3 regions of the Rhizobium sp. UBA1881 genome follow, and region 1 is predicted to be linked to each of the others. Evidence: riboswitches for the same ligand, from Rfam matches in the RefSeq annotation. Region 1 holds a riboswitch; each other region holds the start of a gene.
The links. Region 1 has a riboswitch for cobalamin ahead of B3605_RS06255 (ABC transporter substrate-binding protein). Riboswitches for the same ligand answer to the same signal wherever they lie in the genome.
Positions count from the first base shown of each region.

Region 2: another riboswitch for cobalamin. It lies ahead of bluB (5,6-dimethylbenzimidazole synthase); the one in region 1 lies ahead of B3605_RS06255 (ABC transporter substrate-binding protein).
Region 3: another riboswitch for cobalamin. It lies ahead of cobU (bifunctional adenosylcobinamide kinase/adenosylcobinamide-phosphate guanylyltransferase); the one in region 1 lies ahead of B3605_RS06255 (ABC transporter substrate-binding protein).

Region 1 is NZ_DDHH01000057.1:182,674-190,463, reverse strand. It holds gene B3605_RS06270 (class I SAM-dependent methyltransferase) at 1-409, opposite strand, end outside; gene B3605_RS06265 (ABC transporter ATP-binding protein) at 422-1,192, opposite strand; gene B3605_RS06260 (FecCD family ABC transporter permease) at 1,189-2,184, opposite strand; gene B3605_RS06255 (ABC transporter substrate-binding protein) at 2,226-3,257, opposite strand; cobalamin riboswitch at 3,503-3,741, opposite strand; gene B3605_RS06250 (c-type cytochrome) at 3,790-4,176, opposite strand; gene B3605_RS06245 (ABC transporter substrate-binding protein) at 4,294-5,526, opposite strand; gene B3605_RS06240 (aldo/keto reductase) at 5,550-6,602, opposite strand; gene B3605_RS06235 (TIGR04076 family protein) at 6,613-6,963, opposite strand; gene B3605_RS06230 (GntR family transcriptional regulator) at 6,956-7,726, opposite strand.
Region 2 is NZ_DDHH01000134.1:18,826-26,615, reverse strand. It holds gene B3605_RS16435 (MFS transporter) at 1-291, opposite strand, end outside; gene B3605_RS16430 (UDP-2,3-diacylglucosamine diphosphatase) at 462-1,274, opposite strand; gene B3605_RS16425 (NADP-dependent malic enzyme) at 1,541-3,853, shown strand; gene B3605_RS16420 (DUF2865 domain-containing protein) at 3,996-5,114, shown strand; gene bluB (5,6-dimethylbenzimidazole synthase) at 5,128-5,814, opposite strand; cobalamin riboswitch at 5,855-6,039, opposite strand; gene B3605_RS16410 (TolB family protein) at 6,065-6,898, opposite strand; gene B3605_RS16405 (LTA synthase family protein) at 7,173-7,790, shown strand, end outside.
Region 3 is NZ_DDHH01000169.1:22,536-30,325, reverse strand. It holds partial or broken gene B3605_RS20905 (cobaltochelatase subunit CobN) at 1-564, opposite strand, end outside; gene cobW (cobalamin biosynthesis protein CobW) at 836-1,885, opposite strand; gene cobU (bifunctional adenosylcobinamide kinase/adenosylcobinamide-phosphate guanylyltransferase) at 1,890-2,408, opposite strand; cobalamin riboswitch at 2,520-2,911, opposite strand; gene B3605_RS20890 (chloride channel protein) at 3,158-4,948, shown strand; gene B3605_RS20885 (cobyric acid synthase) at 4,945-6,399, opposite strand; gene B3605_RS20880 (hypothetical protein) at 6,838-7,185, shown strand; gene B3605_RS20875 (entericidin A/B family lipoprotein) at 7,192-7,347, opposite strand; gene B3605_RS20870 (LysR family transcriptional regulator) at 7,501-7,790, opposite strand, start outside.

The DNA of each region.
Region 1 (7,790 bases):
CGCCGAATGCCTTTGCGGGATCGGTCAGCGTCCACACCAGATGCCGGCAGATGATGGCATCGTAGCGGCCATCCGGCTCCATCGGATTTTCAGCGTCTGCCAGCACAAAGCGCAACCGTTCCTTGCCGGTATGCTTGGCCTTGGCGATTGACAGCATGGCCTCGGAGAAATCCAGCGCGGTCACATCATGGCCGAGATCGTGGATCACCGCCGTGACCTCGCCGGTTCCACAGGCAAGTTCGAGGACACGCAACGACGCCGGCCCCAGATGATCGCGCATCGGCTGCTGCCAGGCGTCGAACTCCGGTCCACGCGGTATCCTGTGGCCGAAGGCAAGATCGAAAGTCTGCGAGCGCTTGGACCAGTAGTCCCGGATCTCTTCCTTCAAATCGAAATTGGTTTGTCTAATGGACATCGAACCTCAAGAAATACAGCCAAGAAAATGGATATGCTGCCGACCATGATGCGGCGAGCGCTCGATATGGGCGCGCACTCCGAACACATCGGCGATCAAGCCTTCGGTCAATACCTCGTCCGCCGGTCCGACCGCAACAAGCCGACCCTGGCTAAGCACAGCAATCCTGTCGCAAAACATGGCGGCGAGGTTCAGATCATGCAGCGCAACGATGCAGGTGACCGGCAGCTTGGCAACCAGCGACAGGATTTCGAGCTGATGCTGGATGTCGAGGTGATTGGTCGGCTCGTCGAGCAGAAGCTCGGTCGGCGTCTGCGCCAGCGCGCGGGCGATATGCACCCGCTGCCGCTCGCCGCCCGACAGCGTATGCCAGAGCTGCCGCGCCTTCTCGACCATGCCCACCTGCCGCAGCGCATTCTCGACCGCTTCTTCATCATTGGCGCTCCACGGCGCCAACGGACCGCGATGTGGCGTGCGCCCGAGACGGACGACCTCAGTGACCGTCACCTGTGTTTCCGTCGTGGCCTGCTGCTCGACAAAGGCAACACGCCGGGCAATGTCGCGGCGTGCCAGCGTGTCGATGCCGGTATCGCCGAGTGCAATGACACCGCTCTTCACCTTTCGCAGCCCGCCGATCAACCGCAGCAGGCTGGACTTTCCCGAACCGTTCGGCCCGATTAGGCCCAGCGTCTGGCCGGTGGGGACCTCGAGACTTATGCCCTTGACAACAAGCACGCCTGACGTTGCCCAGTGCACATCGCTGATGGAAATGCTCATGCGGGCCGCCTCGCCTTGTAGAGAATGAGCGCGAATGCCGGCGCGCCGAAGAGCGCGGTGACCACGCCGATCGGCAACACCTGCTGCGGGATGATGACGCGCGAGACGATATCGGCGACCACCATGAAGATCGCTCCGGATATCGCCGTTGCCGGTAACAGGCGCCCATGCCCCGGCCCGACCACGAAACGCGCCGCATGCGGAATGACCAGCCCGACGAAGCCGATCGAGCCGACGATGCTGACCATCGTCGCGGTAAGCAGCGCCGTGAGCGCAAGCAGCACGATCCGGATACCAGCGACCGGAATGCCGAGCGCCGCCGCAGCATCGGTACCGAAAGTGAAGGCATCGAGCGCGCGGGCGTAAAGCATGCAGACGAGAAAGCCGGCGATTGCAACGGGAGCGGCAAGATAGACATCCGTCCAGCGTACGCCGGAAAGGCTGCCGAGCAGCCAGAACATGACGCCGCGCGCCTGCTCGGCATTTGCCGATGTCGTGACGATATAGGACGTCAGCGCGTTGAAGAGCTGCGAACCGGCGACACCTGCGAGGATGATACGGTCCGTCCCGCCGCCGGAGCCCACCGCCAGCAAAGACACCAGCAGGAACGCCGCGACCGCGCCGACGAAAGCGCCGGCGGAAAGCGTCAACACGCCATAGCCGAAACCGAGGATCATGACGGCGACGGCCCCGGTAGACGCGCCGGCCGAGATGCCGAGTACATAGGGCTCGGCCAGCGGATTGCGCAGCAACGCCTGCAGCACCGCGCCGCATAGCGCAAGAGCCGCTCCGGCGCTGGCGGCGACAAGCGCGCGGCTCAGGCGATAATCCCAGATGATGCCTTCATGGATGCGGCTGAGTTCAAAGCCGGTGCCAAGCAAGCGGTTCGCAACGGCCTTGGCCGTCGTGTCGACAGGAATGGAGATCTCGCCGATAGACACGGCGAGACTGATGACAAAGCCCAATGCCACGACGGCAAGGACGAAGAGCACGAGCAGCGCTCTCCATCCTCGGTGGGCTATCGACGCGTGCCTCACTTGGAAAGACCGAAGGACTTGATGCCGGCGGCAAGGCGTTCCAGGCCGTCGATGGTACGGATCGTCGGGTTCATCGACTGCGCATCCATCTCGACGAAGTGCCTGTTCTTGACGGCATCGAGCTGGCTGGTGACCGGGTCCTTTTCAAGGAAGTCGATCTTAACCTTCGGATCGTCGGCAGCGTAGCGGCGACGGTCCATGGTGGCGATGACGATGACTGCAGGGTTGGCCTGCGCGATCGTTTCCCAACCGACCAACGGCCACTCTTCCTCGGTGCTGACGACGTTGCGGGCGCCGAGCGTTTTCAGAATATAGGCCGGAGCGCTGTTCTTGCCGGCGATAAAGGCATCGCCCTGCACTTCCTTGCTGGAAAACCAGAAGGCGACAGGCAGATCCTTTGCCGACCCGCCAAGCGATGCCACGGCATCCGCTTCGCGCTTCTTCAAGTCAGCGATCAGGGCCGCGCCGCGATCCTGGATATCGTAGATCTCCGCCAGTTCGGCGATCTCCTGGTAAATCAGCTCCATGGTGAAGAGCTCACTGCGCACGCCGTCGCCACCATCGGTGTTGACCTTCGCGACGCAATCAGCCGGCGAGACATAGGTCTTGATGCCAAGACCGGCGAACTGCTCGCGCTTGCCGACCGAGCCTTGCGTGCCGACATGCCATTCGAACTCGGCCGCAACCAAGTCCGGCTCCTGGCCGACGACGGATTCGAAACTCGGATCATTGTCGGCCAGCCGCTTGATCCCTTTGTTGACCTCGGCATAGGCGGGCAGCACCGGCCCGACCCAGACCGCCGTGCCTACGATCTTGTCGGCAAGGCCGAGCGAGTAGAGAATTTCGGTCATGCCCTGGCCGATCGACACCGTCTTCTTCGGCGCGCTGTCGAATGTCACCTGCTGGCCGCAATTGGTGATCGTCAGCGGGTAGGTCGTTGCCGCTGCATGGGCGGCGGGGAGAAAGGTGGTAAAGGTGCAAGCCGTCGCGATCGAAAGCAGCGCGGTTCGCAGGATGATGCGGTTCATATTGGTCCTCATGTATGACTGAAGCCCGCAGCCGACTGGCCGCGGCTGTGAAACTCGACGCGGGGACCGCCGCGGATGATGCAGGACGACACAGCAGAGCGCTCGCCTGAAATCATGCGGCGGCGAAAACTATCGTTGGATCACGGACATGAGATTTGTGGAGGGGAATAAAGCGGGGCCGCGCCAGCGGCTGACGTCAAAAACCATCATATGATGCTCCTCTCCGGACAACCCCGTCCGGGATGGTGGACACTGTTTTGACGGCAGGTCTCCTGGCTTGCGAATATGCACCTGACATCTGCCTTCCCACGAAGAGCTTCGCAGTGGCATGGCGTTCGAGACGAACACCACAAGAACATCAGGCAATCCGCTTACAGTTGCGGGGGCAGCCACGGTCTTGGCCCCATTCGGGTCGTCCGCACCGTGTTCCCTATTAATCCCGTCGGAAGTCATCCCTTCGGGAACCATCAGGTGTGACTTAGGCGATCCGGCGCCGAGGCGTCAAGCCGTGGCGGACCGACATTTGGCGCGTCTAGGGATTGGCTCGGAGATAGCCGATCAGGTCGGTGATCTCCGATGTCGTCCATAGGCCGCCGAAGCTCATCTTCGTTCCCGGCACTTTCTTCTTGGGGTTTGATAGAAATTCCGAGAGCGCCGCCTCGTCCCAGACAAGTCCGCCGGCACCGGCCGTCTTCATCGCTTCGGAATATCGGTAGTCGGGCAAGCTTCCGGCTGGACGGCCGACGACACCCTTCAGATGCGGGCCGAAACCGTTGCGATCGGAATCGACCGTGTGACAGGCAACGCACAGCCTGAACACCCGCCGTCCATGCTCGACATCCTCGGCGGATGCCGCGGATGTCGTCACGAGCAGGCTCGCGATCGAACAGATCGACGGAAGGATTGAGCGCTTTTTCATATGTCGATGGCCTGTCGTTGTGTTTGCCAAATGCATCTGCTTAGCCAACAAAGCACATAGGCGCCCAGACCAGACTGGTGCGACATGGGAGCACATCCCCCATGTCGCCTGGCGCTTCTACTGCGCGGTCTTGATCTTGGTGACCTCTTCGGCGCTCAATTCGCCGACCGTCGTCACCTCGCCATTGCTGATCTTCCACAGGCGGAACGGGCCGGTGATATCGCCGTACTTGTCGAAGCTGACAGGGCCGATGACACCTTCATACTTCACCGGCTTGCCGTCCTTGATGAGCTGCAGCGCCTTGGCGAACTCTTCCTTGCCGGCATGGATGGGCGTGCCGCCCTCGGCGACAACTTCCGGCATGGCTGCCTTGATGGCGGCCGCATCGGCCTTGCCGGCCTTGGCAATGGCCAGCGCCACGATCGCACCCGCGTCATAAGAGCGGTCGGCGGCCGGGGCCGAAGGCGAGATGCCGCCGGAGAAGGCTTCGTAGTTGCCGGTGAAATATTCGGTCGACGCCGTCGGGCTGGTGCCCGAGGAGGTGCCGTAGGCGTTCTCCAGATACTGCGCGCCGACGCTCTCGATGAAGTCCTTGGAGTTCATGCCGTCATTCAGCAGGAAGGTCTGCTTGCCACCGCCGGAAACCCAGGCGCGGGCGATGGTCGCGCCATCGACGGGGGTGCTGACGAGATAGAGCGCATCGGGCTCACCAGCCATGGCGGCGCTGGCTTCGGACGCGTAGCTCGACTGCTTCTCGTTATAGGGTGTCGTCGATGTGATCGTGCCGCCGAGCTTCTGGTATGCGGTCGCAAACTCCTTGACCATGTTGACGCCGAAGTCGTTGTTGACGTTGATGATCGCGATCTTTTTCAAGCCCTGATCCATCGCGAACTTCGCGGCGGCCGTCCCCTGCAACGCGTCGGACGTGATGGTGCGGAAGAAGACGCCGTTGGTCTTGCCGCTGCGACCAAGCTCGGTCAGCGTCGGCGAAGAGGATGCGGGCGAGACCTGCACGACGCCGGCCGGCGCCGTCACCGATGTCAGGATCGGGATCGATACCGACGAGATGATACCGCCGATGATGACCGGCACCTTCTTGATGTTGACGAGCTGGGTCGCCTGATCGACGGCGACGTTGCCCTGGCTCTGGCTGTCGCGCGTGTCTGCAACGATCTTGCAGCCATTGACGCCACCGGCATCGTTGATGTCGCGGAAGGCCATCTCAACGGACTTCGCGCCCGCCTGGCCATATTCACCGGCCGGGCCGGTAAGTTCCATGACGAGGCCGACGGTGATGTCGCAATCGGCCCCGAACGTCGGCGCCGTGGACGCAGCAAGGGCAGCGACCATGGCGGAAAGCAGGAATGTCGTTCTCATTTTTGTTCCCCTTTGTTGAGATTGTACTTCATGATGCTGCCGTGGCGGCCTTCCCTGTCCCGCTCCAGCGTATAAACGTCGCCGTCGAGCGGCTTCGATTGCGTAAGGATCGCGTCGATCTCGGCTCTATCCGTTTCGCTGAGCGCGATATCGGCGATGGCTAGATTGGACTTCAAATGCTCCCTGTTGCGGGCGCCGACGATGACGGCCGCGACGCCTGCCTTGGTCAGCATGGCGGCGCTTGCGATCGTGGCGATATCGGTGTCGTGCCGGTCGGCGATCCCGCGCAGCGTCGACAGCAGGGCCTGGAACAGGTCCCAGCCGCCGAAATCATCGATGATCAGCTTGTATTTCGTCAGCGAGCGGTTTTCGAGCGGATGCTCCGGCTCCGTTTGTCCGAGCCAGCGATCGCCGAGGAAGCCGCCGGCCACGGTGCCGTAGCACAACAGCGCGAAGTTCTTTTCCTGAGCAAGCGCAACCATGCGCTTTTCCGGCCGCCGGTCGAGCAGCGAATATTGCAGCTGCAACGAGGTAAAGGGCACGCCCGAGCCGATGATCGCCTCGATATGATCCGTGTCGAAATTGGTGCCGCTGATCTTGCCGATCTTGCCGGCCTCATGCAGCTCCTTCAGCCAGCCCGCCGTCTCCAGCCAGCCCTCGATATCATAGGCCCACCAGTGGAACTGCACGAGATCGAGGCAATCGAGGTTGAGCCGCTTGCGCGAAGTATCGATGACGCCTTCGACATAAGCCTTGCTGATGTTTGGCAGCACCGTCAGATCGGGCACGAACTTGGTGTGGACGCGGATGCGCGACAGGGCCTCTTCTCCGCGCAGGTTCTTGTAGGCGACGCGGAAACGGCCGATCAGCTCCTCGACACCGGTATAGATATCGGCGCAGTCGAAGGTGGTAATCCCCGCATCAGCGAATGCGATCATGTCCTCGACGGCGCTGTCGCCATCGATCGCGCCGTGCCCACCGGCCAACTGCCAGCCGCCGCGGATGACGCGGGAGATTTCGTAACCGGGGGCGATGGTGATGCGCTGCATATCTTTCGGCCTATTCGTCATTCAAAGGAACCGCCGTGGTGGCGGCATGGCTGAAACGGCGGATACCCGTGCGAGTGATCCTCAGCCGTGTCGAGCAATTCGGGTCCGGGCAAGCGATGTCGGCGTCCGTCGTCATCCAGTCGTTGCGATCGGTCGGGCGTTGCTTTGCCGCGAGCAGCGGCAGGACGGAGGAGAGCGAGTAGATCGAGATCCCCTGCCCCTCCGGCAGATGCAGCATTTCGCCCTTGAGCTCGAAATGATCGCCCGGCTTTGCGCCGCAGTAAACCGCGCCGCCTTCGGGGATGATCACGTCGACCCTCAGATCAAACAGGTCGAAGCCGTCGTCGATGGGTTCAGGCATGGTGGTCTCCCGATGCATTGCCGTCGGGTTCGGCATCCAGCCGCCCGCGGATGAGATCGAAGGAGCGGCTGATGTCGTTGGAAAGCGATTGCATCGCGGCCTCGGCATCGCGCTTTTCCAGCGCATCGATCAGCGCCCAATGATGATTGGTGGCGGCAAGTCCGCCCTGTTCGTCGTGAATATGCGCGGCCTTGCGAATGATCGCGCCTGATTGGAGCCACAGGCTCTCGACGATAGGGATCAGCACCTGCGAGCAAGCCGCATGATAGATGTGGAAATGGAATTGCTGGTTCAGCGCCGAGGTGACATGGCCAATGTCCTTGCCATGCTGCTCGAATGCGAGATCGCAGTCGATATTGATCTGCTTCAGCACGGCAAAATCGTCATCCTTCAGATTGGGCAGCGCCAGCGCCACCATCTGGCCCTCGATCAGGATGCGGGCGCGGGCGAGATCGTCAAGACGTTCGCGGGTGATGAGCGGCACGCGCACCGAGCGATTGGGCAGCGATTCCAGCGCCTGTTCGGACACGAGACGGCCAAGCGCCTCGCGCACCGGCATGGTGCTGGTCTGCAGGCGCTCGGCCAGATCGACGATGCGCAGCACGTCGCCGGCATCGAACATACCGTTGATCAGCGAATTGCGCAGCTGAGCGTAGACGCGGTCCTGCAACGTTTCGCGCCCGACCGGCGACAGCGCTTCGTCACGGTCGTGACCGCCATCGGCCGGCTTCCTCGCACGGGCTCCTGCAGAGGGGTCTCCCATCAAGTCTCCCCCGTGGAACGCCACTTTTTTCGGTTGCTTTTCACCATGGGGTGAAGTTTGATCA
Region 2 (7,790 bases), on a different contig from region 1:
GATCGCCGTCAACAGCGACAGACCGCCGGAAAACACCAGCACATCGGCCCGCTCCTTCATCCGGTCGGCATACATCGCCACAATCGGCGCCACGAGCACGCGCACCACCATCGGCACGGCCAGGATGATGCCGATCTCATGGTCGCTGAACTTGTGCATCGCCAGCCAGACGGGAAAGAACGGCAGCGCGACACCGTTTACAAGCAGTGGCGCGCAGTAAGACAAAGCGCTCAGCAGCCGAAAATGGGCGGGCGCGACCTCTGTGAAAGAGGCATTCGTGGCGGGAATCATCGGTGTGACCTGAAAGGAACCTGCAAGTTGCCTAACACGTCACATTAAGGACAACCAAGGCGAGATAGGGCCGTCCCAAACCGATTTCAAAAATAAGCCAAAACTGTCGCGAAACGGCAACGGCAGCAGCTGCACAATGCCATTTCGCAACAGCGAAACAGTTGGTGGTATCAGGCTGCCTGCTGTGCCGGCTCGCGCTTGCGGTGATCTTCGAGCGCCAGCGGCGCGGGAGCGGCAGCGCCGCCCATGGTGCGCCATTCGATCAGCTCGAACGTGCCGTCTTCGTGCTCGGCGATTGCCGTGCAGCTTTCTACCCAGTCGCCGGTGTTGATGTAGCGCACGCCATCCATGTCTTCCATGACGGCATGGTGGATGTGGCCGCAGATCACGCCGTCGGCGCCGCTCTTGCGGGCTTCGTCAGCCACGACCTTTTGGAACTCGCCGATGAAATTGACCGCGTGCTTGACCTGAAGCTTCGCCCAGGCCGAGAACGACCAGTAAGGCATGCCGAGCTTGCGGCGAATGGCGGCGAGCCCGATGTTGATCATGATCGCCATATCGTAGGCCCAGTCGCCGAGATAGGCGAGCAGGCGGGCGTTGCGCACGACGACGTCGAACTCGTCGCCATGCAGCACCAGATACTTCTTGCCGTCGGCCGCTTCATGCATCATCCGCTCGGCCACTTCGATGCCGCCGAAGTGCATGCCGGGGAAGTCGCGCAGGAATTCGTCGTGATTGCCGGGGATGTAGACGATACGCGTTCCCTTGCGCGCCTTGCGCAGCAGCTTCTGGATCACGTCGTTGCATTCCTGCGGCCAATACCAGCTGCGCTTCAGGCGCCAGCCATCGACGATGTCTCCCACCAGGAAGATCGTGTCGGCTTCGTGGTACTTGAGAAAGTCGATCAGGAAGTCGGCTTTCGCGGCTTTCGAGCCGAGATGGACGTCGGAAATAAAGAGCGTACGGAAGTGGCGCGTATCCATATTGTCCTTCACAAGCATACTGCCCGTGCCCCATGCTTCATCTGTGCCTCTGAAAACCAGACTCGTGTTTCAGGAAGATGACACGGCCCGGGTGTCGGGCTCTGATCACAGGCCCTTCCGCCGCAAATCCCCGGTATCTCGCGGGCGCTGTTGCACATTTGCGTTGTTTTTGGGAACCGGAACCGAAATTCCCGCTGTTACCGTCTTTCGATTGATGTATTGAAAGCGCTCCAATGAAAGCATGTGCGACAGCCTGGAGCATTACGATGGATCACAGCGACAAACCGAAGACGGACAACAAAGCGGCAGGCGGCAGCCTCGATGAACAGGCCTTGTTCTTCCACCGTTATCCCCGTCCCGGCAAGATCGAGATCCAGGCCATCAAGCCGCTCGGCAACCAGCGCGACCTCGCTCTCGCCTATTCGCCCGGCGTCGCCGCGCCCTGTCTCGCCATCCGCGACAATCCGGAAACGGCAGCCGACTATACCTCGCGCGCCAACCTAGTTGCCGTGATCTCCAACGGCACGGCCGTCCTCGGCCTCGGCAATATCGGCCCGCTGGCCTCCAAGCCGGTCATGGAAGGCAAGGCCGTTCTCTTCAAGAAGTTCGCCAACATCGACGTCTTCGACATCGAGGTCGATGCAACGACCGTCGATCACATGGTCTCCACCGTCGCCGCGCTCGAGCCGACCTTCGGCGGCATCAACCTTGAAGACATCAAGGCCCCGGAATGTTTCGAGATCGAACGCCAGCTGCGCGAGAAGATGAAGATCCCGGTTTTCCATGACGACCAGCATGGCACCGCCATCATCGTCGCCGCCGCAATCCTGAACGGCCTGGAACTGGCCGGCAAGAAGATCGAAGAGGTCAAGATCGTCGCCTCCGGCGCCGGCGCGGCCGCCCTTGCCTGCCTCAACCTCCTCGTCACGCTCGGCGCCAAGCGCGAAAACATCTGGGTCCACGATCTCGAAGGCCTCGTCTATGAAGGCCGCGTCGAGCTCATGGACGAATGGAAGAGCGTCTACGCCCAGAAGAGCGACACGCGTACGCTGGTCGAAAACATCGGCGGCGCCGACGTGTTCCTCGGCCTTTCGGCCGCCGGCGTCCTTAAGCCGGAACTCCTGGCGCAGATGGCCGAGAAGCCGCTCATCATGGCGCTCGCCAACCCGAACCCGGAGATCATGCCGGATCTCGCCCGCGCCGCCCGCCCGGATGCGATGATCTGCACCGGCCGCTCGGATTTCCCGAACCAGGTCAACAACGTCCTCTGCTTCCCGTATATCTTCCGCGGCGCGCTCGATTGCGGCGCTGTGACGATTAACGAGGAAATGAAGATGGCGGCTGTGCGTGCCATCGCGGCCCTCGCTCGCGAGGAGCCGTCGGATGTCGCCGCCCGCGCCTATTCGGACGAAACGCCGATCTTCGGGCCCAACTATCTCATCCCCTCGCCGTTTGATCCGCGCCTCATCCTGCGCATCGCGCCCGCCGTCGCCAAGGCCGCGGCCGATAGCGGCGTGGCGCTGCGCCCGATCGCCGATTTCGACGCCTATCTCGACCAGCTGAACCGCTTCGTCTTCCGCTCCGGCTTCGTCATGAAGCCGATCTTCGCGGCCGCCAAGAATGCCGACAAGAAGCGCGTCATCTTCTCCGAAGGCGAAGACGAGCGCGTGCTCCGCGCCGCCCAGGTCCTGCTCGAGGAAGGCATCGCCAAGCCGATCCTGATCGGCCGTCCGCAGGTCATCGAAACGCGCTTGAAGCGTTACGGTCTGCGCATCCGTCCGCTGTCCGATTTCGACGTCATCAATCCTGAGGACGATCCGCGCTTCCGCGAATATGTCGAGCTCTACCTGTCGCTGGTCGGTCGCCGCGGTGTCATCCCGGAAGCGGCGCGCACCATCGTTCGTACCAACACCACGGTTATCGGCGCGCTGGCGCTGAAGCGTGGCGAGGCCGATGCGCTGATCTGCGGTCTCGAAGGCCGCTATGAAAAGCACCTGCGCGATGTCCGCCAGATCGTCGGCAAACGCCAGAATGTCCGGGATTTCTCGGCACTCAGCCTGCTGATCTCGCAGCGCGGCGCAACCTTCTTCACCGACACCTACGTGACGTTCAATCCGACGGCCGAGGAAGTGGCGGAATCCGCGGTTCTCGCCGCCGAGGAAATCAAGCGCTTCGGCATCACGCCGCGCGCAGCCCTCGTGTCGCATTCGAACTTCGGCTCGCGTGAATCGGAAAGCGCCACAAAGATGCGCAACGCCTTGCAGCTCGTCCGCGACACCGCGCCCGATCTCGAGGTCGATGGCGAAATGCATGGCGAGAGCGCGATCTCGGAAACGTTGCGCAAGCGCGTCATGCCGAACACGACGCTGCACGACGAAGCCAACCTTCTGGTCTTCCCAAACCTCGATGCGGCCAACATCACGCTCGGCGTCGTCAAGTCGATGACGGACGGCCTGCATGTCGGCCCGATCCTGCTCGGCGCGGCCATGCCCGCACACATCCTGGCGCCGTCGGTCACCTCGCGTGGCGTCGTCAACATGGCGGCCCTCGCGGTTGTGGAAGCATCCCAGCCTGCATGATCTGGGCTGCGTGATTTGCCTTGGACGCTGAAAATGCGTTAGGCTTTGAACGGCAGCTTGTTAAGACAAGCAATGTATATCGAAGGGCGGGCCATGGTCCGCCCTTCGCCATTTGGTATTTGCTCACTGACGGGACGATGCCTTGAAACGCCTCACGCTGGCCGCAGCACTCCTGATTGCAGTTTCCGCCCCTGCCTATGCGCAGTTGGCGCCGATATGCGGTCAGCTGCGCGCTCGTCTGGCGACCATCGCAGAGACGATCGGCGGCGGCATGTCGCCCGAAATACGCCGCTTCGCCAGCGCCATCACCGAACAGAACCTCGAGCTTCGCAAGCTGCGCAGCGACCAGCGCCGCAACGGCTGCAGCAGCGGCAGCATGGTGGTCATCGGCGGCGACAATGCCGGCTATTGCGGCGAGCTTGAGCAAGCCGAAGCGAAGATGCTCGACAACATCGCCGACCTGCAGATGCGTCGCGACGAGTTGCGCGCGCAAAGCCCGGACGCCCGCCTGCGCAACGAGCTCTTCGCAGCACTCGACGAAAACAACTGCAATGCGCCCGTGCAGCAATATGAAGAGCCGCAATATGCGACCCCGCCCAGCATCGACGATCAGGCGATGCGCAGCGACACCTTCATCCCGCTCGGCGGCGAGCGTCAGCGCTCCTACGAGTTCTCGCCCGGCGGCCAGCCGCTGACGCATCTGAACACGATCTGCGTGCGCAGCTGCGACGGCGGCTTCTTCCCCATCCGCTCGAACGCAACCTCCTTCGATTTCGCCCGCGACGCCAACACCTGCCAGCAGATGTGCCCTGGTATCGAAACCGAGCTCTACTATCACGATGTTTCCAGCGGCGAGACCGAGAACATGATCTCGGCCTCGACAGGCGCGCCCTACAGCGCCATGCCGAATGCATTCGCCTACAAGAACCGCAAGCCCGGTGAGAAATCATCCTGCAGCTGCAATCTGCCCGCCTATTACGAACAGATGCGCCGCAACCAGTCTGTGAGCGCCCCGCCGCCTCGGAGCTCGATCACCACGATCGAAACCCCGAACACCGCTGCCGCCAAGCCCGAAACCCAACCTACGCCACAGCAGCCGGCGCCCCAGGCGCAGGTCCCCGACCGCCCCTACGATCCCAGTGCCGGCAAGGTGCGCCAGGTCGGCCCGCAGTTCCTCGCCGGCGATCAGGGATCGATCGACCTCAAGCACCAAGCCATGCCGGGCGCCCAGCCGCAGCAACCGCCGGCTCAGAAGCAGTAACAGGCGTCGCGGGCTACACGCCCCCGCCCCAGCGATCGGTAAACACCAGCTCCTCCAGCGGCAATCGCTGCCGCCAACCCTTCACTGCGAGTTCCGGCTCCTCGTAGAGCCGATCGACATAGCCGACACAGAGCCATGCAACGATCTCGATCCGATCAGGCACGCCGAGCGCCCGCTTCAAATCGGCCTCGTGGAAAATGCTGACCCAGCCGACGCCGACGCCTTCCGCACGCGCCGCGAGCCACAGGTTCTGCACCGCGCAGACGGTCGAATAGGAATCCATCCGCCTATTGTGTGTCCGCCCCAGCACCACGTCGCCGCAGCGATCCGGATCGCAGGTCACGCAGATGCCGACGGGTGCCGTGCGAATACCCTCGAGTTTCAAGGCGCGGTAGGCCTGCTGCCGCTCGCCGGAAAACATCTCCGCCGCCTCGGCATTGGCCTTGGCAAAGGCCTCCCACACGGTCGATCGCACGGCCTCATCGCGAACGACGATGAAATTCCACGGCTGCATGAAGCCGACAGACGGCGCATGATGGGCAGCAGCCAGCAGCCGTCCAATCACATCATCAGGCACCGTATCCGGCAGGAACTCGGATCGCACGTCGCGTCTGGTCTCGATGGCTCTGTAAACGGCGTCGCGCTCGCTCGTCGAAAAGGCACCGGCTCTCGCAAGAGAGCCAGATTGGTCTGGTCGCATCGTCAATCCCCAACAACACAACCGGCCGCTGTCCAGGCGGTCAGTCTATGATTGTCGGGCCGGTCTTCTGACTTGGCGTCATCCGTCTGCCACGCCTTCCCGGCAAAAAGCGCCAGTGGCATCAAGCGGCAGACGTCGGCCTTACAGCGTTGGGCACGTTCCGGTCTCGCACCGAATTCCCGATTCTCCCGCAAGCCTGCGGGCACCCGACGCGCCACCTATGCCGACAAACCGCGCATGATGCAATCGCTCAAGCCTCGACCGGGAAATATCGCACATAGGCGAACTCGTCACCACCAGGTGACCAGTTGGGAACATTGATCGATCCCTGTCCGCCAAAGAGTTCGAACAGCGTCGTGAGATTTCCCCCGTCCATATCCATCATCCGCATCCGCACATGCTTGTCACGCGGATGGTCGAATACATCCGGATCGTAGGAAATCAGCACCACCTTGTCGTTGTTGGGCGACGGATGCGCGAACCAGTTGCCGTAATTGTCGTGCGTCACCTGCTCCACGCCGGTCCCGTCGGGATGGATACGCCATATCTGCATGAGGCCGGTGCGGCTGGAGTTGAAATAGATCCAGCGCCCATCGGCCGAATAATCCGGCCCGTCATTGCGCCCCTCGCCGTTGGTCAGCCGCCGCTCTTCGCCGCCGGTCACGTCGATCGTGTAGATGTCGAACAGGTCGCCGCGAATGCCGCAATAGGCGAGCTCCTTCCCATCAGGCGACCAGCCATGCCAGTAGGACGGATGATTGGTGGTCACCAGCTGCGGCGCCCCACCCTCGATCGGCAGCGTGTAGATCGCCGACTTGCCGAACTCGACCTTGTCGGAGATGACGATGCGGGTGCCATCCGGCGAAATCCCGTGGTCGTTGTTGCAGGCGGTCGCGAAGCCGGTATCGACATGCTCGACCTTCGCCGAGCCGTCGAGCGCCAGGCGATAAAGCAGACCTTCGTCGTTGAGCAGGAGATAGCTGCCGTCAGGGGCGTAATTGGGGGCTTCGACCAGTCTCTCGGTCTGCCAAATCACACGGGCCTCGCCCGTCTTGACGTTGTAGATCTCGACGGAACTGCGCATGCAAACTCTCCTCTGACGCGAACATATCCATGACCTACGACAGCTAAATAAGGCACGCAAGGATCGCACGCGCGCGGCAATGGGAGGCTCCATCCGGAGCCCACGCGAAATGAGGCAACCGGCTGCCGAAAAGTTTGTGATCAAAAAAGCGTTAAGCCCGCGAAACAACTATGGTTCATCTAGCGTTCATGACGAAGATGTGACAGTTCGATGACGTTAAGATGACACTGGAGTTCCGCCATTGATCGCCCAAGTTTTCAAGTCCGGAGCGGCAATGCGCGAGGCGGCGCTCTATGGCGGCGTTGGCGCGGATACCCGCCCCTCCATTCTGCGCGGCGCAATTGCAGTCGCCCTGACCGCCGTGATGGCGTTGCTTGCAACCTTCTCGGTCGAGGTGATCGCCCGCGGCGGCGCAACCGACGTCGGCGCATTTCTGTCTTCTACGGCGCGCCCCGGCATGACCACGGTCGTGATGCTTACCATCGTGATGCTGTGCGTCGATGCCGTCCTCGGTCGCCGTTTCCTCTCTGCACTGGTCGTCCTGCCGCTCGTCCTCGTCCCGGCGCTCGTCTCCAATCAGAAGCAGCACTACCTTTCCGATCCGCTCTATCCCTCGGACATGCTGTTCGGCCGCCAGATTTTCGAGCTGCTTCCGGTCATGGTCCGCGACCGCCCGATGACGGCTATCGCGGTTTCCGTCGGCATCCTGCTCTCCGTCACCGGCCTTGTGCTTGCTTGGCGCTACGCCTGGCGACGCCTGCCGAAGATGGCGCGCCGTAACCGTATTCGTAATCTCTGCCTAACTGTTCCCGTCATCGCCGCCTTCGGCTCGCTGATGGATTACTCGCAATATTCCTATATCCGCGACCGCCTTCAGGTGGTGCCGATGATG
Region 3 (7,790 bases), on a different contig from region 1:
CTCAACCCCAACAACACCCCGCCCCGGCCACCAGATCCCGGCCTTCATCAAAGGCGCCGCCGCCTCCGGCTTTTCACCGCCAGACAACATCGCCTCGGCATAATCGAGAAACGCATGCGTATTCGCATCGCCCCCCTCGATCAGATAGGCCCAGAGCGCATTCAGATCTTCAAGCGGTACATTCGAAAACGGCGTCAACCCCGCATCCGGCTTCGAATCCCCTGGCAGCACCGCGATCAACGCCGCGTGCCGCGCGGCAGCCGCATGCAGCGCCTCCAGCGCATAATGAAAATAGCTGGCGCCCCCCAGCGCCCTCACGATGATCAGCTTCGCATGCCGCGCCGTGCGCTCGACATAGGCATCGACGGACATCGGATGCTTGAGGCTCATCAGGCTGGCGATGCGCAGCGACCGAGCATCCGCGCGCCGGCCATGCGTAGCCGCCACCGCCGCCAGTTCCGTGTCGGCGGCCGAGAGAAACAGGATGTCGCCGGGAGACTGACCGAGATCGATCGCCTCCTCGCCGTCGCTGATTGTTCCCTGCTGGGCTAGGAGAAGGTGCATGGCAGTATGTCTTTACGGGAAATGTTATTCGTAGGCGCGGAGTGCGTGGCCCCCTCATCCGACCCTTCGGGCCACCTTCTCCCCGCGGGGGAGAAGGGAAGATTGGCGCGAGCGGCCGGCCCCGAGTCCCTTCTCCCCAGCGGGGGTCCGAAGGACGGGTCGAGACCAGCGGCTCGACCCCGGTCGGTGGCCCGAAGGGTCGGATGAGGGGGCCACACGGCACCACTCAAGCAATCTTCAAAACCGGACGCGCCCATTTCAACCATCAACCTTAAACCAGCGCCTCGATCGCCTGACGCACCGCGCCCTCATCCATCTCATGCAACCCGATCACCACCAGCCGCGTACCGCGCGCCTCGCCGGCGGCCCAGGCGCGGTCGAAATAGTGGTCGATGCGGCTGCCGACGGCCTGCAGCTGCAGGCGCATCGGCTTGCCGGGAACGTCGACGAAGCCCTTGAGGCGCAGAACGTCGTGCTCGGCGATGATGCCCTTCAGGCTCTCGACGAAGACGGCCGGATCGGCGATCGGGCCGAGTTCCACGACGAAGCTGTCGAACTCGTCGTGATCGTGCGGCGTGCCGTCCTCATGTTCAAGCTCGTGATGGGACTTGCGGTTGCCGATATCTTCCTCTGTGCCGATGCCGAGGCCGAGCAGAACGCTCGCCGGCACGTCGCCATTCTTCGCCTCGATCATCGCGGGCTTGCGCGCCGTGCGCGAAGCAACCTCTTCGCGGACGCGGGCAAGGCCGGCGCCGTCGATGAGGTCGGTCTTGTTGAGCACGATCAGGTCGGCGCAGGTGAGCTGATCCTCGAAGAGTTCCTCGATCGGGCTCTCGTGGTCGAGTGTCTCGTCCTCGACGCGGCGGGCATCGACGGCATCATGATCGTCGGCGAAACGGCCGGCGGCGACGGCGGCGCTGTCGACCACGGTGATCACGCCATCGACGGTCACCTGGGTGCGGATGTCGGGCCAGTTGAAGGCGGCGACCAGCGGCTGCGGCAGGGCAAGGCCCGAGGTTTCGATGACGATATGATCCGGCCGGTTCTCGCGTTCCAGAAGCTTGCTCATCGTCGGGATGAAGTCGTCGGCCACGGTGCAGCAGATGCAGCCATTGGTGAGCTCGATGATATCGTCCTCGGTGCAGTTTTCCGCGCCGCAGCCCTTCAGCACTTCGCCGTCGACGCCGAGATCGCCGAACTCGTTGATGATGAGCGCGATCTTCTTGCCGCCCGCATTGGTCAAAAGGTTGCGGATCATCGTCGTCTTGCCGGCGCCTAGGAAGCCGGTGATGACGGTGGCGGGGATCTTCTGCTGGTTCATCAATTCAACCCTTCATTTTCAGCGGCAGTCCCGCCGCGATAAAATACACATCCGCGGCGACCGCCGCGATCATCTGGTGCAGCCGTCCGGCATGGTCGCGAAATTCGCGCGCCATCCGGTTCTCGGGCACGATGCCGAGGCCGACTTCATTGGAAACGATTACGAGGCGCGCCTTGGCCTTCGGCAGATAGGCGGCCAGTGCCGCGAATTCTGCTGCCATATCGCGCTCATCCATCATCAGATTGGTGACCCACAGCGTCAGGCAATCGACCAGAACCGCCCGCCCCTCGCCATCGATCGCGGCAAGTTGGCCGACGAGATCGAGCGGCTCCTCATGCGTCGTCCAGAGATCGCCGCGATCGGCCTTATGCTGGTCAATCCGGGCGCGCATCTCCTCGTCCCAGGCGCGGCCGGTGGCGATGTAGTGGCGATCGAGGCCGCTGTCGATGACGAGCTGTTCGGCAAAGCGCGACTTGCCGGAGCGGGCGCCGCCTAAAATAAGCGTAGAGGATGCGGTCGTCATGCGTGGACGACTTCACAGGAGCGCGTCCAGCCTGACGCCGACGCCAAAGTCTCATTATCTGCCATGACAACCTCCGTGCTGGCATCGGGCACACTTGCCCAGGGGTGGGCTTTGCGCCCGGCACGATTGGCAGGTCTCCTGGCTCGCGGGTCCAGGCGCGATCGGGATAGCCACGCAGGCCATCCCGATCGTGCCATCGGTTCTTCCTCGCCTTCCCGGCTGCAATCATGAAAAGGCGGACGATTCGTAGATAAGGAGGCGTCCAACCCCGGTTGATCATGGCTTGCATTGCCAGTGGCTTTTCCGCCGTCTTCAGCTCCTCGCCCGCCTGCACCACGCAGGCAGCCGGCTTGAGAGCATCCGACGCCGGATGGAAGACCCTGACCGCTCTACAGTCGCGGGGTCGGCTGTGATGAAGGCGCCCTGGTTGGGTCCACCCCGTCACATTCCCTTTTCATCCGCACCGCTTTTGGCGATCCGGAACCATCCGTTATCGATCCATGGTTAGGCAAGCGCGACTGCGAAGTCAATCGACCGCCAATCTCGCCCACCGGCCAAATTGATTGATATCAACCCTCAAGACGATCATCTCTACCAAATTTATCGTCTATAATCAGGCACTTAATGTCATAAAAACTTGTTGCGTCAGCCGGGTTTTTGCCGCATTTGCAGCGCACGCGGCGCAGCACCGCAACTATCCCCTCTTTTACCACCCTTGAACGGGCTTTCGCCCGCCTAGTTTCCCCATCATGCGCCTGAAAATCAATCTTAGACGGCTTGGCCCGCTACACACACTGCTCGATGCGGGGCGCATGCGCGCGCTTCTCAGGCGCAGCGAAATGGGCATGGTGCTGGCCGGCGCGTTGATCGGCGTCACGTCAGGCCTCGCCGTCACCGGCATGAGCCTGATCTCGCGCGAGATGCACAGCCTGATCTTCGGGATCAGCGATGTCGAGCGTTTGAGCTCCTCTCAGATCGACGACAAGTTCCTGCTGATGGCCGCCCCCGTCTGCGGCGGCATCCTGCTCGGCCTGTTGATGTATGTGCTGGCGAAGACCCGCAAGAAGCCGATGGTCGACCCGATCGAGGCCAACGCACTGCACGGTGGCCGCCTGTCCTTGACAGACAGCATCATCGTCGCGATCCAAAACCTGATATCCAACGGCTTCGGCGCCTCGGTCGGCCTCGAGGCCGGCTACACCCAGTTGGCGTCCGGCATCGCCTCGAAGCTCGGCTTCAAGCTGCAACTGCGCCGCGCCGATCTGCGCGTCCTCGTCGGCTGCGGCGCCGCCGGCGCCATCGCCGCCGCCTTCAACGCGCCGCTGACGGGCGCTTTCTACGCATTCGAGCTGATCATCGGCACCTATACGATCGTGTCGCTGACGCCGGTCGTCGTCTCGGCGCTCGTTTCCACGCTGGTCGCTCGGCTGCTGGCCGGCAGCGACTTCATCATCGATGTCGGCGATTTCGGCACCGTCATGCCGGCCGACTATGTGCCCGCCATCCTGCTCGGCGCCTTCTGCGCCGGCATCGGCATCCTGATCATGCAGGGCGTCGCCTTTATCGAGGAGCTCGCACGCCGCAGCTCGATCGCGCTCCCTTTCCGCCCGGCGCTTGGCGGCATCATTGTCGGGCTGCTCGCGCTGGTGACGCCGCAGGTGCTGTCGGCAGGCCATGGCGCGCTACATCTCAATCTCGACCGCGAGGTCGTGATTCCCGTGCTGATCGGACTTTTCCTGCTCAAGGCGCTGGCCTCGGCGATCTCGATCGGCTCCGGCTTCCGCGGTGGCCTGTTCTTCGCCTCGCTGTTCATGGGCGCGCTGCTCGGGAAGTTCTTCGCCTATTCGGCCCCCTATTTTGCCCATGCGACGCTGACGCCGATCATCTATGCCGTTGTCGGCATGAGCTCGCTTGCCGTGGCCGTCATCGGCGGGCCGCTGACAATGACCTTCCTGGCGCTCGAGATCACCGGCGACTTCCCGATCACCGCACTGGTCTTGGCCGCCGTCATCACCTCGTCGCTGGTCGTGCGCAGCACCTTCGGCTACTCCTTCGCCACATGGCGTTTTCACCTGCGTGGCGAAAGCATCCGCAGCGCCCATGATGTCGGCTGGATCCGCAATCTGACGGTCAACAAGCTGATGCGCGCCGACGTCAAGACCGCGAAGGTCGGCATCAGCATCGAGCAATTCAAGGAAAGCTTCCCGATCGGCTCGGCCCAGCGCGTGATCCTGGTCGAGGACAGTGGCAAATATGCCGGTCTTGTGCTTGTGCCCGATATCTACGCCAACCTCACCGACACCGCCGACGAGAGCAAAGGCCTCGACGAATTCGTGCGCTACCGCAACGACTTCCTGACGCCACAGATGAACGCCAAGCAGGCCGCCGCGATCTTCGACAAGACCGAGAGCGAAGCGCTCGCTGTCGTCAACAACCTCGTCGAGCGCACCGTGGTCGGCCAGCTCAGCGAAGCCCACACGCTGCGCCGTTACAGCGAAGAACTGGACCGCCGCCGCCGCGAGGTCTCCGGCGAGATCTAACCCAACAGGTTGTCCAGCCAGCGGTTATCGAGATGCGTTTCGAGCTCGGCTGCAACCTCGTCAAGCGCCTGCTCGACGCCGGCGCGATAGTCGCGGCTTTGGCCCGTGAGGCCGAAGCTCGCAAGCAACCGGGACCGGTAGCTGTCACTTGCAAACAGCCCGTGCAGATACGTCCCAACGACCCGCCCGTCCCCGGATATCGCACCATCAGGCTTGCCATCGACGATCGCGAAAGGCCGCACGCGATCGGCGCCTTCGGTAATCCCGAGATGGATCTGGTAGCCCGAGAGGGCCTCGCCATTCTCCGCGGAAACCGCCACGCTGTTGCGCACCGTCTTCTCTGCGTCCATGACGGTCTCGACGTCGAGTAGCCCAAGGCCCTCGATCTCGCGCACGCTCCCCTCGATGCCCAGCGGATCACGCACCATGCGCCCGAGCATCTGATAGCCGCCGCAAATGCCGATGACCCGTCCGCCGCGCCGGATATGCGCGGCGAGATCCTTATCCCAGCCTTGAGCCCTCAAATCCGCGAGATCGGAAATGGTCGACTTCGAGCCCGGAAGGATGATCAGCTGCGCATCGGCAGGCAATCGTTCGCCGGCGCGCACGAACACCAGTTCCACATCCGGCTCCGCCAGCAGCGGATCGAGATCGTCGAAGTTGGCGATCCGCGGCAACACCGGAACCGCGATCTTCAGCGCCCCGGCCTGCCCTCTCGCCAGCCGCTCCAGCGCCACCGAATCCTCGGCCGGCAGCCGCGAGGCGGCCTTCAGCCATGGCACGACGCCGAAACAGGGCCAGCCGGTGAACCGCCCGACAGCAGCAATCCCGTCGTCGAACAACGACACGTCGCCGCGAAACTTGTTGATAATATAGCCCGAGATCATCGCCCGATCCTCGTCGGACAGGATCGCGTGCGTCCCGACCAGCGAGGCGATCACACCGCCACGATCGATATCCCCGACCAGAACTACGGGCACGTCGGCGCGCGTCGCAAAGCCCATATTGGCGATATCGCCCGGCCGTAGGTTGATCTCCGCCGGTGACCCCGCCCCCTCGACGATGACGAGATCGGCGCCGCCCGAAATCTCCTCGAAGCTCCGGGTGACGTAGTCCAGCAATTGCGGCTTCAGCCGCTGGTAGTCGCGTCCTTTGGCCTGCCCCCAGACCTTCCCCTGCACGATGATCTGGCTGCCGACATCCGATTGCGGCTTCAAGAGCACCGGGTTCATGTGCACGGAGGATGGCACGCGCGCGGCCATCGATTGCAGCCACTGCGCCCGCCCGATCTCGCCCCCATCATCGGCGACGGCGGCATTGTTCGACATGTTCTGCGGCTTGAACGGGCGCACCTTGAGACCGCGATTGGCCGCCAGCCGGCACAGGCCCGCGACCAGCACCGTCTTGCCGACATCCGAGCCGGTTCCTTGCAGCATGATGGCTTTGGTCATTGGCGCGGCGCTCCTCAAAACTGAAGAGGGCGTACAACGGTGTTTCAGCCTCGGTCAATCACAACGGCTCAATCGCAGCCGCTTGAAATGCGAAAGCCGCGCAGACCTGAAGTCGCGCGGCTTGCCGAAATACGCTGGCGCTTTGCCCGAACACGGCGAAGCTCACGTTCCCCGGGACGCAATACCTGATCCGGAGAAGCAGCGGTTGTCCCCCGCCACGTCGCTATTCTTAGCGACACATTGTTACCGGATGGTTAGTGAGCACTTAACCAAATATGAATTCGCGCCCTTTTGACGATTTTGTTTCGGCAACGATATGAGCGGTTGAGACAGGCTGCCGCACGGGCGAGAGGTTTCCGCAAGCAAGCGCGTTGCATATAAGTCGCCAAAGACGACTCGCCGCGTCCAGCGACGAATGACACGACATGGAGAATGACAATGACCTCAGCCCCGTTTCCCGATTCCGAGACGATCGCCGCCAAGTTTTCCGCGCTGGGCGAACAGGACAAGTCCTATCTTGGGCTGATCATGGAAAATCCGGCGCAGGACGACAGCCTGATTGATGGCGTCCATCGTTACCTCGACAATGCGTCGCGCGCACCGTTCCTGAATTCGCTGAAACTCGAGGCATTCGGAAAATGGGTTGGAGACGCCGCACCGCCGCGTCTCCAGATTCGTCTTATGGAAGCTTCCAAGTCAAGCCAACATCCCGCCTATGCCGCCTTCCGCAAAGGCCTGACGGCATCGGGTGGGCTGGAGAAAGCTTATCCGCAGGCGAAGATCTGAGCCGGCTTAACGCTGAGCGGCGTGATTGACGTTGCGACCAGCATCCTGCGTGGCGTTGACGGCGTTCGCCGTATCGCGACCGACGCCACGGATGGTGTTGGCGCAAGAGGCAAGAGTGAAAAGAAGCATGATGGCAGCACCAATCTTTACCGTGGTGGTCATAGTCGAAAATCCCTTGTTAAAAACCGCTCTCCGCAGCCAGTCACGCGACTGCTGCGCGCTGATAACGCACTGAACCCAAAAAGGTTTCAGCCGGACTTCTCTTTTTTAAATGAGCGATATTAGCCGGGCACCAACACCGTGCCCGAATGGCCGTCAGGCGGCGATCGCCTTGGCCTTCTCGCTGAATGCCAGCCGGATGCTTTCGGCCACCGTCTTCATCGGCGCGGTCATCTGCGAGACGGTCAACAGGCGGATATCGAAGGAGCCGAGCTCGGGCAGCCCGTCCTGCGCGCCGAGGATTTCCATGTCCTCGCCGACATAGGAGCGCGGCAGAGGCGCGATCGCGAGATCGGAGACCACGGCGGCGCGCTGCGCCATCGTATGGCCGCTTAGAAACGCCACGCGGAAATCCCGCTTCATTCGCTCAAGCTGCGCAAGCGCCT